Regions from separate parts of the Acidovorax sp. FG60 genome, predicted to be linked through region 2. Evidence: riboswitches for the same ligand, from Rfam matches in the RefSeq annotation. Region 2 holds a riboswitch; the other holds the start of a gene.
The links. Region 2 has a riboswitch for S-adenosylhomocysteine ahead of ahcY (adenosylhomocysteinase). Riboswitches for the same ligand answer to the same signal wherever they lie in the genome.

Region 1: another riboswitch for S-adenosylhomocysteine. It lies ahead of metH (methionine synthase); the one in region 2 lies ahead of ahcY (adenosylhomocysteinase).

The regions. Positions count from the first base shown of each region.
Region 1 is NZ_JBMDJC010000003.1:58,630-66,163, reverse strand. It holds gene fmdA (formamidase) at 1-999, shown strand, start outside; gene ACODS0_RS05315 (FmdB family zinc ribbon protein) at 1,033-1,377, shown strand; gene ACODS0_RS05310 (aliphatic amidase) at 1,393-2,433, shown strand; gene ACODS0_RS05305 (hypothetical protein) at 2,523-3,266, shown strand; gene ACODS0_RS05300 (IPTL-CTERM sorting domain-containing protein) at 3,390-5,096, shown strand; S-adenosyl-L-homocysteine riboswitch at 5,126-5,234, shown strand; gene metH (methionine synthase) at 5,268-7,534, shown strand, end outside.
Region 2 is NZ_JBMDJC010000020.1:70,586-78,119, forward strand. It holds gene ACODS0_RS22760 (hypothetical protein) at 1-1,115, opposite strand, end outside; gene ACODS0_RS22765 (peptide chain release factor 3) at 1,500-3,125, opposite strand; S-adenosyl-L-homocysteine riboswitch at 3,302-3,381, shown strand; gene ahcY (adenosylhomocysteinase) at 3,452-4,885, shown strand; gene ACODS0_RS22775 (TlyA family RNA methyltransferase) at 5,034-6,032, shown strand; gene metF (methylenetetrahydrofolate reductase [NAD(P)H]) at 6,029-6,880, shown strand; gene ACODS0_RS22785 (hypothetical protein) at 6,928-7,534, shown strand, end outside.

The DNA.
Region 1 (7,534 bases), on a different contig from region 2:
GGCGTGAAGGGCGCCGAGCCGGGCGACCTGCTGGTGGTGGACCTGCTGGACATTGGTGCCAAGCAGGACAGCCTGTGGGGTTTCAACGGCTTTTTCAGCAAGAACAACGGCGGCGGTTTTTTGACCGAGCATTTCCCGCAGGCGCAAAAGTCCATCTGGGACTTTCATGGCATGTTCACCAGCTCGCGCCATGTGCCTGGTGTGAAGTACGCCGGGCTCATCCATCCCGGCCTGATTGGCTGCCTGCCCGACCGCAAGATGCTGGAGCAGTGGAATGCGCGCGAGCAGGCGCTCATCGACTCAGACCCCACGGCCGGGCTGGCCAACCCACCCTCGGCGGGCACGGCCCACATGGGCCGCCTCACGGGCGATGCCAAGGCCAAAGCGGCTGCTGAAGGCGCCCGCACGGTGCCCCCGCGCGAGCATGGTGGCAACTGCGACATCAAGGATTTGTCGCGCGGCGCCAAGGTGTTCTTCCCGGTGTATGTGGACGGCGCCGGCCTGTCGGTGGGCGACCTGCATTTCAGCCAGGGCGACGGCGAGATCACCTTTTGCGGCGCCATCGAGATGGCAGGCTGGGTGCACATGAAGGTCACGCTCATCAAGGGCGGCATGGCCAAGTACGGGATCAAGAACCCCATCTTCAAGCCCAGTCCCATCACGCCCACCTACAACGATTACCTGATCTTCGAGGGCATCAGCGTGGACGAGAGTGGCAAGCAGTACTACCTGGACGTGAACGTGGCCTACCGCCAGGCCTGCCTGAACGCCATCGAGTACCTCAAGAAGTTTGGCTATTCGGGCGCGCAGGCGTATTCCATCCTGGGCACAGCCCCGGTGCAGGGCCACATCAGCGGCGTGGTGGATGTGCCCAACGCCTGCGCCACGCTGTGGCTGCCCACGCAGATCTTTGACTTTGACATCAACCCGAGTGCGGCGGGGCCGATCAAGCACCTGGATGGCTCGGTGGCCATGCCGCTGTCGCCCGACCTGGTCTGACAGTCAAACACCATTGCTGCAGAAGGACCCGCCATGCCCACCTACGACTACGCCTGTGCCCAGTGTGGCGGCTTTGATGCCTTCCGCCTGCTGGCCGATCGCAACGAACCCGCTGCCTGCCCAGACTGCGGCGCGGCATCGCCGCGCGTGTTTGCCACCGCGCCGCGCCTGGCACTCATGAGCGCGTCCGCGCGCAGCGCCATCGCCACCAACGAGCGAGCGCGGCACGAGCCGCAGCGCTCGGGCGACTACGCCCGCCTCAAACACCCTGCAGGCTGTGGCTGCTGTTCGTCATCGCAAAGCCGCAAGGCCACGGTGACGGCGCCCAGCGGCGCCAAGGCGTTTCCGAGCAAACGGCCCTGGATGATTTCTCATTGATAGGGATGCTTCACCATGATTCACGGCGATATTTCAAGCAGCAAGGACACCGTCGGCGTGGCGGTGGTCAACTACAAGATGCCGCGCCTGCATACCAAGGCCGAGGTGCTGGACAACGCGCGCAAGATCGCAGACATGCTGGTGGGCATGAAGACCGGCTTGCCCGGCATGGACCTGGTGATCTTTCCGGAGTACAGCACCCACGGCATCATGTACGACGCCCAGGAGATGATGGACACGGCGGCCACCGTACCGGGTGAAGAGACCGAAATCTTCGCCGCCGCCTGCCGCAAGGCCAAGGTGTGGGGCGTCTTCTCACTCACCGGCGAGCGCCATGAGGAGCACCCGCACAAGGTGCCGTACAACACCCTGATCCTCATGAACGACCAGGGCGAGATCGTGCAGAAGTACCGCAAGATCATGCCCTGGACCCCCATCGAAGGCTGGTACCCCGGGGACACCACCTACGTCAGCGAAGGCCCCAAGGGCCTGAAGATCAGCCTCATCATCTGCGACGACGGCAACTACCCCGAGATCTGGCGCGACTGCGCCATGAAGGGTGCCGAGTTGATCGTGCGGTGCCAGGGCTACATGTACCCCGCCAAGGAGCAGCAGATTCTGATGAGCAAGGCCATGGCCTTTGCCAACAACACGTATGTGGCCGTGGCCAATGCCGCCGGGTTTGACGGCGTATACAGCTACTTCGGCCACAGCGCCCTGATTGGCTTTGATGGCCGAACGCTCGGTGAATGCGGCGAGGAGGAATACGGCGTGCAGTACGCCGCGTTGTCAAAGAGCCTGATCCGCGACTTCCGCAAGAACGGGCAGTCCGAGAACCACCTCTTCAAGCTGCTGCACCGGGGATACACAGGGCTGATCAACTCCGGCGGTGGAGACCAGGGTGTGGCCGCCTGCCCGTATGACTTTTACACCCGCTGGGTGACTGACCCCGAAGGCACGCGCAAGGCCGTGGAGGCCATCACGCGGCCCATGGTGGGCACCGAGGAGTGCCCGATCGAGGGTATCCCCAACCCCGACAGCGCAGACCGCTGCTGAGGCAACGGGATTCAGGGCCGTGGCCTGAGATCTTCAAACAGTGTTAACCGGCTGTGAGGCGCCCACACTGCGCCCGATAATCGGCCCCCATGCGTGGGCCGTTCCTTTCTCTCCTGTGGATGTCATCGTGTGCACTGCTGTGCACCGTGCTCGCTGGCTGCGCGGCGAATGCGCCCACGCCACGCGGCGAGGTCAAGGGGGCCGCCACAACGCCCGCCGAGCTGGCCCAGTCCGACATGAACCGCGTGGCCACGCTGGCCATGCACGAGAACCTGGAGGGCTTGTTCCGCCTCATGGACAAGCTCTACCGCCGCAACCCCGCCGAATGGCGCAAAACCAGCGCCACCAGCCGCGAGCACGCGGCCGAGCAGGTGCGCACAGCCATACTGCAGCGCCAGCCCTGGGCACCACTGCAGGGGCGGCGCGACATTGCCGCGATGGGCTTTGCGTTCGCGCCGGAGTTCACCGGGGACCGCGTGGCAGCCTTCATCCATGCCACGGCCGACATGATCATCACGGCCCATGGCGGAAAGATCGAATTCTTCTTGCTCGACGGCATGGATGCCCAGCACCTCTACAACGCCGCCCGCAATGTGGAAAGCGCCGTGTGGCTGCTGGCCCAGCGCCGCAACGCCCAGGGCCAGCCACTGCTGCTGGCGGACGAGATCGGCCCCCAAGGCCGCAACCTGAGCTTTGAGCGCGAGTTTGGCAAGATCATCGCGCGTCTCGACCTGCTGGCTGCCCTGACCACCGAAAAGTACCGCCGCGCCGCCATCAGCTATGTGCAGGGCATTGTGGGCGGCACGTTCCTGCAGTTCCTGCCGGTGCGTTGAGAGCTATTCAACCGCTTCAAGCGCGGGACGCGCGGTCAGCGCGTGCCGCCATGCACGAAGATTCCGGGTGGAAACGTGGCGTTACACTTTGGTCACCCCTCTACTTCGAATCGGGACTTCGCCATGCTCCAACGTGTTTTGCTGTGGCTCACTGCGCTCTTGTTGGCCATGGTGGCTGCGACCGCAGCGCATGCCCAAGATGCGGACCTGTCCATCACGAAGACCGATGGTGTGGCCACGGCCGTCCCGGGCGGGTCGGTGACCTACACCATCACCGCCAGCAACGCGGGGCCGGACCCCGTCGTCGGTGCAACGGTTGCGGACACCCTTCCCGCCGTGCTCACCGGCACCTGGACCTGCGTGGGCGCGGGCGGTGGTACCTGCACCGCCGCAGGCAGTGGCAACATCAACGACAGCGTCAACCTGCCAGCGGGGGGATCGGTCACCTACACGGTGAGCGCCACGATCAACGCTTCTGCGACCGGAACACTGACCAACACCGCGACAGTGACGTCCGCCGTGAACGACCCGGTTCCCGCCAACAACAGTGCCACCGATTCCGACACGCTCACGCCACAGGCCGATCTGGCCATCACCAAGACCGACGGGGTGACCACGGCCACGCCGGGCGGATCGGTCACCTACACCATCACCGCCAGCAACGCGGGGCCATCCAATGCGCCGGGGGCCACGGTGGCGGACACCTTCCCCGCATCACTTACCGGCACCTGGACCTGCGTGGGCGCGGGCGGCGGCACCTGCACGGCAGCAGGCAGCGGCAACATCAACGACACCGTCAATCTGCCCGCCGGAGGATCGGTTACCTACACCGTCAGCGCCACGGTGAGTGCAGCGGCCACAGGGACGCTGGTCAACACCGCGACGGTCGCGGCTCCGGGCGGTGTAACCGACCCCAACCCGGGCAACAACAGCGCCACGGACTCCGACACCATCACGCCGCAGGCCGATCTGTCCATTACCAAAACGGACGGCGTGACCACGGCCATACCTGGCGGCTCAGTCACATACACCATCACCGCCAGCAACGCGGGGCCGTCCAATGCGTCGGGGGCCACGGTGGCGGATACCTTCCCCGCAGCGCTCACCGGCACCTGGACCTGCGTAGGCGCGGGTGGCGGCACCTGCACGGCAGCGGGCAGCGGCAACATCAACGATAGCGTCAACCTGCCCGCCGGTGGATCGGTGACCTATACGGTGAGCGCAACAGTGAGTGCTGCGGCCAGCGGAACGCTGGTGAACACCGCGACGGTGACAGCGCCGGGCGGGGTGACCGACCCCAATCCGGGCAACAACAGCGCCACGGATTCCGACACCATCGCATCGCAAGCCGACCTGACCATCACCAAGACCGATGGCGTGACTACGGCCAACGCTGGCGGCTCGGTGACCTACACCATCACCGCCAGCAATGCCGGACCGTCCAACGCCCCTGGCGCGACGGTGGCAGACACCCTGCCCGCCGTGCTGACCGGCACCTGGACCTGCGTGGGCTCCGGCGGCGGCACCTGCACGGCGGCGGGCAGCGGCAACATCAACGACGTGGTCAATCTGCCTGCGGGCGGATCGGTGACCTACACCGTCACCGCCACGGTGAGCGCGTCGGCAACGGGGACACTGGTCAACACCGCGACGGTCGCGGCCCCGGGTGGCGTGACCGACCCTAACCCCGGCAACAACAGCGCCACCGATACCGACACCATCACGGCAGTGGCCGCGAGCGCGATTCCGTCGTTGTCCGAGTGGGCTTTGTGGCTGATGGCGGGCTTGATGCTGCTGGCCGCACTCCGGGGCCGCCGCCCAGTGCGCTGATCCCGCGCGGGCAACTTACAATCGCCCCTCGGCCCAAGGAGCGTTGCAGCGACTTGCCATGCCCGGCTTGGTGCATGGCGATTCGTCAGGCTTGGGCCCCGCGCACCCCACCGTACACCGCAACGACGCTCACCTGTTTTTCTGCTGCCCCTGCACAGGTGAGTGAGTCCTATGTCTGCTGTATCCCTGCCCCCCATGAAGCTGTCCGGTCTGGAGCCCGTCTCCATTGGCGAGGGCACCTTGTTCGTCAACATCGGTGAGCGCACCAACGTCACCGGCTCCAAGGCGTTCGCGCGCATGATTTTGAACGGCCAGTACGAAGAAGCCCTGGCCGTGGCGCGCCAGCAGGTGGAGAACGGCGCCCAGGTCATCGACATCAACATGGACGAGGCCATGCTCGACAGCAAGGCCGCCATGGTGCGCTTTCTGCAGCTCATCGCGTCCGAGCCCGACATCGCGCGCGTGCCCATCATGGTGGACAGCTCCAAGTGGGAGGTGATCGAGGCCGGTCTGCGCTGCGTGCAGGGCAAGGGCATCGTCAACTCCATCTCCATGAAGGAGGGCGTGGACAAGTTCAAGCACGAGGCGCGCCTGGTGCGCCGCTACGGCGCCGCAGCGGTGGTGATGGCCTTCGACGAAAAAGGCCAGGCCGACACCTACGAGCGCAAGATCGAAATCTGCGAACGCGCCTACCGCATCCTGGTCGATGAAGTGGGCTTCCCGCCCGAGGACATCATCTTCGACCCCAACATCTTTGCCGTGGCCACCGGCATTGAAGAGCACAACAACTACGCCGTCGATTTCATCGAGGCTACGCGCTGGATCAAGCAGAACCTGCCCGGCGCCAAGGTGTCGGGTGGGGTATCGAACGTGTCGTTCAGCTTCCGTGGCAACGATCCGGTGCGCGAAGCCATCCACACCGTGTTTCTGTACCACGCCATCAAGGCCGGCATGGACATGGGCATCGTCAACGCGGGCATGGTGGGCGTGTACGACGACCTGGAGCCCGTGCTGCGCGAGCGCGTGGAAGACGTGGTGCTTAACCGCCGCCCGGATGCTGGTGAGCGCCTGGTCGAGATCGCCGAAACCGCCAAGAGCGGCGCCAAGGACGAAAGCAAGAAGCTCGAATGGCGCGGCACGCCCGAGCACCCCAAGACCGTGGGCGAACGCCTGTCGCACGCGCTGGTGCATGGCATTACCGACTTCATCACCGAAGACACCGAAGAGGCCTACCGCGAGATCCTGGCCAAGGGCGGCCGCCCGCTGCACGTGATCGAAGGCCCGCTCATGGACGGCATGAACGTGGTGGGCGATCTGTTTGGTGCGGGCAAGATGTTTTTGCCCCAGGTGGTGAAAAGCGCACGCGTGATGAAGCAGGCCGTGGCCCATCTCATCCCCTACATCGAGGAAGAAAAGCGCCAGGACGAACTGGCCGGGCGCGACGTGCGCAGCAAGGGCAAGATCGTCATCGCCACCGTGAAGGGCGACGTGCACGACATCGGCAAGAACATCGTCACCGTGGTGCTTCAGTGCAACAACTTCGAGGTGGTGAACATGGGCGTGATGGTGCCCTGCCACGAGATTTTGGCGCGCGCCAAGGTGGAGGGGGCCGACATCGTGGGCCTATCGGGCCTGATCACCCCCAGCCTCGAAGAAATGCAGTACGTGGCGGGCGAGATGCAGAAGGACGAGCACTTCCGCATCAAGAAGATCCCGCTGCTGATCGGCGGCGCCACCACCAGCCGCGTGCACACCGCCGTCAAGATCGCGCCGCACTACGAAGGTCCCGTGGTCTATGTGCCCGACGCCTCGCGCAGCGTGAGCGTGGCGCAGAGCCTGCTGGGCGACGGCGTGCAGAACTACGTGGACGAGCTCAACGCGGACTACGACAAGGTCCGCACCCAGCACGCCAACAAAAAGGCCACGCCCCTGTGGCCTCTGGCCAAGATCCGCGCCAACAAGACGCCGGTTGATTGGGCTGCCTACCAGCCCACCGTGCCGCGCGCGCTGGGCCGCCGCGTGTTCAAGAACTTCGACCTGGGCGAGCTGGCCAAGTACATCGACTGGGGTCCGTTCTTCCAGACCTGGGACCTGGCCGGCCCGTACCCCGCCATCCTCACCGACGAGATCGTGGGCGTGGAAGCCACGCGTGTGTTTGCCGATGGGCAGGCCATGCTCAAGAAGATCATCGAAGGCCGGTGGCTCACGGCCAGCGGCGTGATGGCCCTGCTGCCCGCCAACAGCGTGAACGATGACGACATCGAGTTCTATACCGACGACACCCGCACCGAAGTGGCCATGACCTGGTACGGCCTGCGCCAGCAGGCCGAAAAACACACCATCGACGGCGTGACCCGCCCCAGCCGCTGCCTGGCCGACTTTGTAGCGCCCAAGAGCAGCGGCATTGCCGACTACGCAGGCATGTTCGCCGTGACGGC
Region 2 (7,534 bases):
AGGTTGGGCCTGAGCGCCTGTTTCTCCTGCGCGTGCACACCTGCCAGGGCCGCAACAAGCGCTGCGCCTCCGACAAGTGCAAAAACCGGGCGCGTCTCTCGCGGCCAGACGACCGCCAGGCAGGCTGAAAACGCCACCCACGGCACGAACAGGTAGCGGTCCGGACTGTGAATTCCCGGAAAGGCCGTCAGCGGTATCAGCGGCAGCAGGACGATGCCCAAGGACACGAAGAACACAGGCGCATGGAGGCGGCGCTTCACGGCCGCAAGACACAGAAGGCCGAGAAATACAACGGCAAGGATGTTGCCGGGCGGTTTGGAGCCGAGGAGCAATTTGGGAACCCGGAGCAACTGGCGCAGGGCCTCGCTGGCATCGAAAACCCCTTGGCTGTAGCCGCCCACGAGGCGCCCAAGTAGCAGGTAGCGCCACCCTATGTAGACCAGTGCAATCAGCATAAACGGTATCAGAGCACGCACCCGTTGCTGCCGCGTGCCCACGGGCAGGAAGGGCAAGAGGACGACCAGGGGTACATAGACTTCCTTGCAGGTAGTCGCCATCAGGTAGGCCAGGGTCGACAGCCCCAGCCAGTATCCGCGCCCGCCTTTGAGATACCGGGCCCACCCCAGTATCGACAGCATGGCGAACACGAAGCCGGTCGCATAGTGCCCATGCATCAGTCCCGCCGCGATGTGGGCAGTGGGCTTGCCAAGCAACAGCGCAACGGCGCCGATCAGTGCGGGCAGGGGCTCCACCCACTCTCGCAACACGGCATAGAACAACGCGGCTCCCAGCCCCACGAGCAGCAGCAATTGCGCGTAGTGGCCCGCGGCGGCCATGCCGAACAAGCTCAGGTTGATGTCGTAGAACAGCAGGTTCCATGGAGCGACATTGGCACTGGAGTGCCCTTGGGCAATGTGGGGCTCCAAGAAATATTGCCAGGGTGTGTATTGGGCGGCGTAGCTCAGGTGAGCGCCGTCATCCCAGCGCCAGGATCCCTGGAGTGATGCGCCATGCACCAGCAGGGTGAGCAGAGACAGAAGCAGTGTGGCGCTGAGACACTCGATCCAGGGATGGCGGTCGATGTGTTCGCGCAGCGCGTGGCGCGCGGCTTTCAATGCTGGAGCGTCCATTGCCAATGACGCAGGAAGTTGAGCGCTGCAGGCGTGTTGTGGCTAGGAGTGCGGGCGGCAGAAGGAGCATCGGCTGCAACGCGCGAAAAACGGGTCCCGCGTGGTACCACCTCCCGCGCCCAGGGGCCCACCCTGGGCTTGTCGGTAGCACCACGCGATCCTCGGTTTTTGCACGTTTCGCTTCGATGCCTTCTGCTGCCCACACTCCCAGGCACATCACGCCCTCTGGTCCAAGTCTTCAGCAGCAGCAAGTCCGCACCGACCAGGGGCAGTGCGGAAATGGTGGAGCCGATGCAAGTCCTGGTGCAAAGCGGCGCCGTGGAGAAATTGACCGGCTGACTGCGCAAGAATTTCCCCCTCTTGTGCGGGCTATGCGCCCTGCAGCGCCAACCCCGCATGCTCGCGCAGCGGGTGGAAATGGATCTTCGGAAACCGCTCTTGCGCCAGGCGCACGTCATACGGGCTGGTGCACAGGTACGCCAGTGTGTCGGCCGCGTCGTGCGCCAGCCGCAGCGGGTAGGCGTCGGTGAACGCGCGCAGGTCGGCTGCGTTGTCGGCGGTGATCCAGCGCGCGCCGGTGTACTGGCAGCCTTCCAGGCGCACATCGGCGTCGTACTCGGCCTTGAGGCGGTGCTGCACCACTTCAAACTGGAGCTGGCCTACGGCGCCCAGCAGCATGTTGCCGCCTGCGTCGGGCTTGAAGACCTGGATCGCGCCTTCCTCGCCCAGCTGGGCCAGGCCCTGCTGCAGCTGCTTGGTGCGCAAGGGGTTCTTGAGCACCACGGTCATGAACATCTCGGGTGCGAAGAACGGCAGGCCGGTGAACTGCAGGTTGGCACCATCGGTGATGGTGTCGCCCAACTGCACGCCGCCGTGGGTGGTAAAGCCAATGATGTCGCCTGCGTAGGCTTCTTCGACGGCCTCGCGGCGTTGCGACATGAAGGTCACCACGCTGGTGGGGCGCAGCTCCTTGGAGGTGCGCTGCACCTTGAGCTTCATGCCCGGCGTGTATTTGCCCGAGGCCACGCGCACAAAGGCGATGCGGTCGCGGTGGTTGGCATCCATGTTGGCCTGCACCTTGAACACCACGCCGGCAAAACCTTCGTCCTCGGGCTGAATGGTCTTGATGACGGGCTGCTTGTTCACTTCAAGCGTGCTCACGCGCGGGCCGGGGGGCGGAGCCATGTCCACCAGGGCATCGAGCACCTCCATCACCCCGAAGTTGTTCACGCCGGAGCCGAAGAACACGGGGGTGAGCTTGCCAGCCAGGAAGGCTTCATGGTCCCACGCGGGCGATGCGCCCACGGCCAGTTCCATGCTCTCCAGCGCGGCGTCGAACTCAGCGCCAAAGCGTGTGCGCAGAGTCGCCTCGTCCGACAAGGGGATGGCCTCGAAGTCCTGTGGGCGGCGTTCGCTGCCGGACTCGAACACCGTCATGGTCTTGGTGCGCAGGTTGATGATGCCGCCAAAGCTCTTGCCCTGGCCTACGGGCCAGGTCATGGGGCAGCAGGGCATGCCCAGCTCGCGCTCCACCTCGTCCATGATGTCCAGTGGGTCGCGCACTTCGCGGTCCATCTTGTTCACGAAGGTGATGATGGGCGTGTCGCGCTGGCGGCAGACCTCGATCAGGCGGCGGGTCTGCGCTTCCACACCGTTGGCGGCGTCGATCACCATCAGGGCCGAGTCCACGGCAGTGAGCACGCGGTAGGTGTCTTCCGAAAAGTCCTTGTGGCCGGGCGTGTCGAGCAGGTTGATCACGTGCTCGCGGTACAGCATCTGCATGACCGAGCTGGCCACCGAGATGCCGCGCTGCTTTTCGATCTCCATCCAGTCCGACGTGGCGTGCCGGCTGGCCTTGCGGCCCTTGACGGCACCGGCGATCTGGATCGCGCCCGAGAACAGCAGCAGCTTTTCGGTCAGCGTGGTCTTGCCCGCGTCGGGGTGGGAAATGATGGCAAAGGTGCGGCGGCGCCGGGTTTCGGGGGCGTAGGACACAGGGGGTTCCTGAATGGGATGGGTGCGGGGCAGAGCGCCCTGCGCAAGAATCTTCGGGCCGGGACCGGCGTGGGACGCAGGGGCGGCAGTGGCGGGATTTTACTGTTCCGTGCAAGGCCGAGGACGGATTCATCCCGGGGCATGGTGCGGGGAATGCACTTGCTTTTATAATCCGCCGATCCGAGGAGCGTTGCAGCGTCCCCAGCACAGGCGGGGCGTGAGGCTCGGAGTCATCTAGCAACGACGCTCATCCACTTCTCGTGTGGTGAGCTTTTTCACTCCCGCGACCAGTGGTTTTTCAACATGCTTTGGAGCAAGAAACCATCATGAACGCACGCGTCAACGCCCCGGTCAACACCGACTGCATCATTGCCGACATCGGCCTGGCCGCATGGGGCCGCAAAGAAATCCGCATCGCCGAAACCGAGATGCCCGGCCTCATGGCCATCCGCGAGGAGTTCGCGCCCCAGCAGTCGCTCAAGGGCGCCCGCATCACGGGCTCGCTGCACATGACGATCCAGACCGCCGTGCTGATCGAGACGCTGCAGGCCCTGGGCGCTGAGGTGCGCTGGGCTTCTTGCAACATCTTCTCCACGCAAGACCACGCCGCCGCTGCCATTGCCGCCGCCGGTACGCCCGTGTTTGCCATCAAGGGCGAGACCCTGGCCGAATACTGGGACTACACCCACCGCATTTTTGACTTTGGCCCCGCCGGCACCGAAGGCGAAGGCCCCAACCTGATCCTGGACGACGGCGGCGATGCCACGCTGCTGATGCACCTGGGCAAGCGCGCCGAAAAGGACGCATCGCTGATCGCCAACCCCACCAGCGAAGAAGAAACCTGCCTGTTCGCCTCCATCAAGGCCAAGCTGGCTGAGGACCCGACCTGGTACAGCCGCAAGAGCGCCCAGATCATCGGCGTGACCGAAGAAACCACCACCGGCGTGCACCGCTTGAAGGAAATGTCGGCCAAGGGCTCGCTGATGTTCCGCGCCATCAACGTGAACGACTCGGTAACCAAGAGCAAGTTCGACAACCTGTACGGTTGCCGTGAATCGCTGGTGGACGGCATCAAGCGCGCCACCGACGTGATGATCGCTGGCAAGGTGGCCGTGGTGGCCGGCTACGGCGACGTGGGCAAGGGCAGCGCCCAGGCCCTGCGTGCACTGAGCGCCCAGGTGTGGGTGACCGAGATCGACCCCATCAACGCCCTGCAGGCCGCGATGGAAGGCTACAAAGTCGTGACCATGGAATACGCTGCCGACAAGGCCGATATCTTCGTGACCACCACCGGCAACAAGGACGTGATCCGCCACGAGCACATGCTGGCCATGAAGGACCAGGCCATCGTCTGCAACATCGGCCACTTCGACAACGAGATCCAGGTGGCGTCGCTGGAGCAGTACGAGTGGGAAGAGATCAAGCCCCAGGTGGACCACGTGATCTTCCCGGACGGCAAGCGCATCATCCTGCTGGCCAAGGGCCGCCTGGTGAACCTGGGCTGCGGCACGGGCCACCCGAGCTTTGTGATGTCGTCGAGCTTTGCCAACCAGACCATTGCCCAGATCGAGCTGTTCACCCACAGCGACTACTACGAAAATGGCAAGGTCTACGTGTTGCCCAAGCACCTGGACGAAAAGGTGGCCCGCCTGCACCTCAAGAAGGTGGGCGCCATGCTGACGGAGCTGACCGACGAGCAGGCTGCCTACATTGGCGTGCCCAAGCAAGGCCCGTACAAGCCGGACACCTACCGCTATTGATCCCGCGCCCCAGGCGCATTGCGCGCCTTGGCGGCATGCCGCCGGTGCGCTGGTGGATCACTGCATCGTGGTTGCTACTATTGTGATAGCTGCTTGCGCTTGATGGATAAGCGCTGGAGGCTGATTTGACTCTTAAAGGATGAGCGCCATGCGTGCAGATGTATTTTTGGTGGAAGCGGGCCATGCGGCCACGCGCTCGCAAGCGCAGCGGCTGATTGCTGCGGGCGTGGAGTGGCGTCTGTCACCCCTGGCGCCCTGGCAGAAGGTGGCCAAAAACGGCGATGACATCCCGTCCGTGGCCGAGGTGAAGCTGCTGGACGATGCCGAGGCCAAGTACATCTCGCGCGGTGGCCTCAAGCTGGAAGGCGCCTTGTTGGCCACGGGGCTGTCCGTGGCCGGGCTGCGCTGCCTGGATGTGGGGCAGAGCACCGGCGGCTTTACCGATTGCCTGCTGCAGCAGGGCGCAGCGCAGGTCATCGGTGTGGACGTGGGCCATGGCCAGCTCCACGAGCGGCTGCGCAGCGATCTACGTGTGGTCTGCGTGGAGGGCGTGAACGCGCGCTCGCTGACCGCACAGGCGCTGCAGGAAGCCTGCGAGCTGGCGCTCTCTGAAGTTGTCGAAGCCGACGAAGACAACGAAACCCAGCCCGAGGCGCCCTACAGCTGGATGCGCAACGGCGGCCTGGTGGACGAAGCCTACGACGATAGCGGCGACGCCAAGGACCAGGACATCGAAGCCTTCAAGTCCGAGCGCGCCCTGCGCGCCGAAGCCCGCGCGCAGGGCACACTGCCCGTCCAGCGCAGACGCCGCGCCGAATGCGCGGGCGTGGACACGACACCGGCGTTCGACCTGGTGACGGGGGATCTGTCCTTCATCTCGCTGACCCTGGTGCTGCCCGCCATCGCCGCATTCCTGCGCCCTGACGGCCACCTGCTCATGCTGGTCAAGCCGCAGTTTGAACTGCAGCCCGGCCAGGTGGGCAAGGGCGGTGTGGTGCGGGATGCCGCCCTGTATGCCGTGGTGGAAAAACGCATCCGCGACTGCTGCGCCGAACTGGGTCTGGCCGTACAGGCCTGGCTCGACAGCCCCATCCAGGGCGGCGACGGCAACCATGAATTTTTTGTTTATGCGAGGAGGGCACCATGATTGCTGCCAATGCCCAGGGCACCGGTTTTCCGGTGAGTTTTGAATTTTTTCCGCCCAAGACGCCCGAAGGTGCGGACAAGCTGCGGGCCGCGCGCCAGCAGCTGTATGCGCTGCACCCGGATTTCTGCTCGGTGACCTACGGCGCCGGTGGCTCCACGCAGGAGGGCACTTTTGGCACGGTGCGTGAAATCCTGGCCGAAGGTGTGAGCGCCGCCTCGCACTTCTCGTGCATTGGTGCCACACGCCAGTCCGTGCGCGAGCAGCTCGCCACGCTCAAGGCCATGGGCGTCAAGCGCCTGGTGGCGCTGCGTGGCGATTTGCCCAGCGGCTACGGCGCGGGCGGGGAGTTTCAGTACGCCAGTGACCTGGTGGCCTTCATCCGCGCGGAGACGGGCCGGGATTTCCACATCGAAGTGGCCGCCTACCCCGAGGTGCATCCCCAGGCCAAGTCGCCCGAGGCAGACCTGAACGCCTACATCGCCAAGGTGCAGGCGGGTGCGGACTCGGCCATCACCCAGTATTTCTACAACAGCGATGCGTATTTCCGCTTTGTGGAAGACACACAGCGCCTGGGCGCCAACGTGCCTGTGGTGCCGGGCATCATGCCCATCGGAAGCTCCACGCAGCTGATGCGTTTCTCGGACGCCTGCGGTGCCGAGATTCCCCGCTGGATCCGGCTGCGCCTGCAGGCGTTTGGCGACGACACAGCCAGCATCAAGGCCTTTGGGCTGGATGTGGTGACCGACCTGTGTGACCAGCTGCGCAGCGCGGGCGTGCCCGCACTGCATTTCTACACCATGAACCAGAGTGCGGCCACTCTGGAAATCTGCCGCCGCCTGGGGATCTGACGACCACGGCTTGGCTACCATTAGCACTTTGCAACATTTGCAGGGGGATGGTGGTCATGGAACGAGCTGGGGTGGCGGTATGGTGTGCGCTGTGTGTGTGGGTGTTGGGCATATCGGGCGTTCAGGCGCAGACCCGCTACCACTGCCGGGACGATAGCGGGAACACCTTTGTCCTGTCGCGGCCATGTCCTGACGGTGCCCGCACCACAGCCGCTGTGGCGGGGCCTGCCCCGGCGCAATATTCATCGCCACGTTATGACAGCTATTCGCCGGTGCGGTCATCGCCCGAAACCCCAGACCACCATCAGTATCTGAGCGCGCGCTGCCGGGCCCTGGATGAAAACATCCGGGGAGCGTATGGCCGGGGCATCAAGGCCGATGTGGTGGAAGGAATGCGGCGCGAATACCGGCGCGATTGCCGGGAGGAGGAGCAGGATGCGTACTCACGGCTTTCGGCGGAGCGCCGCCACCGCGACAAGCAGCGCCGGGAAGACGAAAAGTCTGCCCAGGTCGCAGCACAGGCTTCCAGGGAGCAGCAGGAGCGGCACGCCCAGCAATGCGCCGAGTCTCGCCGCATTCTTACCAACAAACGCGCCAGAACGGATTTGACGGATGGAGAGAAAAACGATCTGCGACGGTTTGAGGAAGCATTTC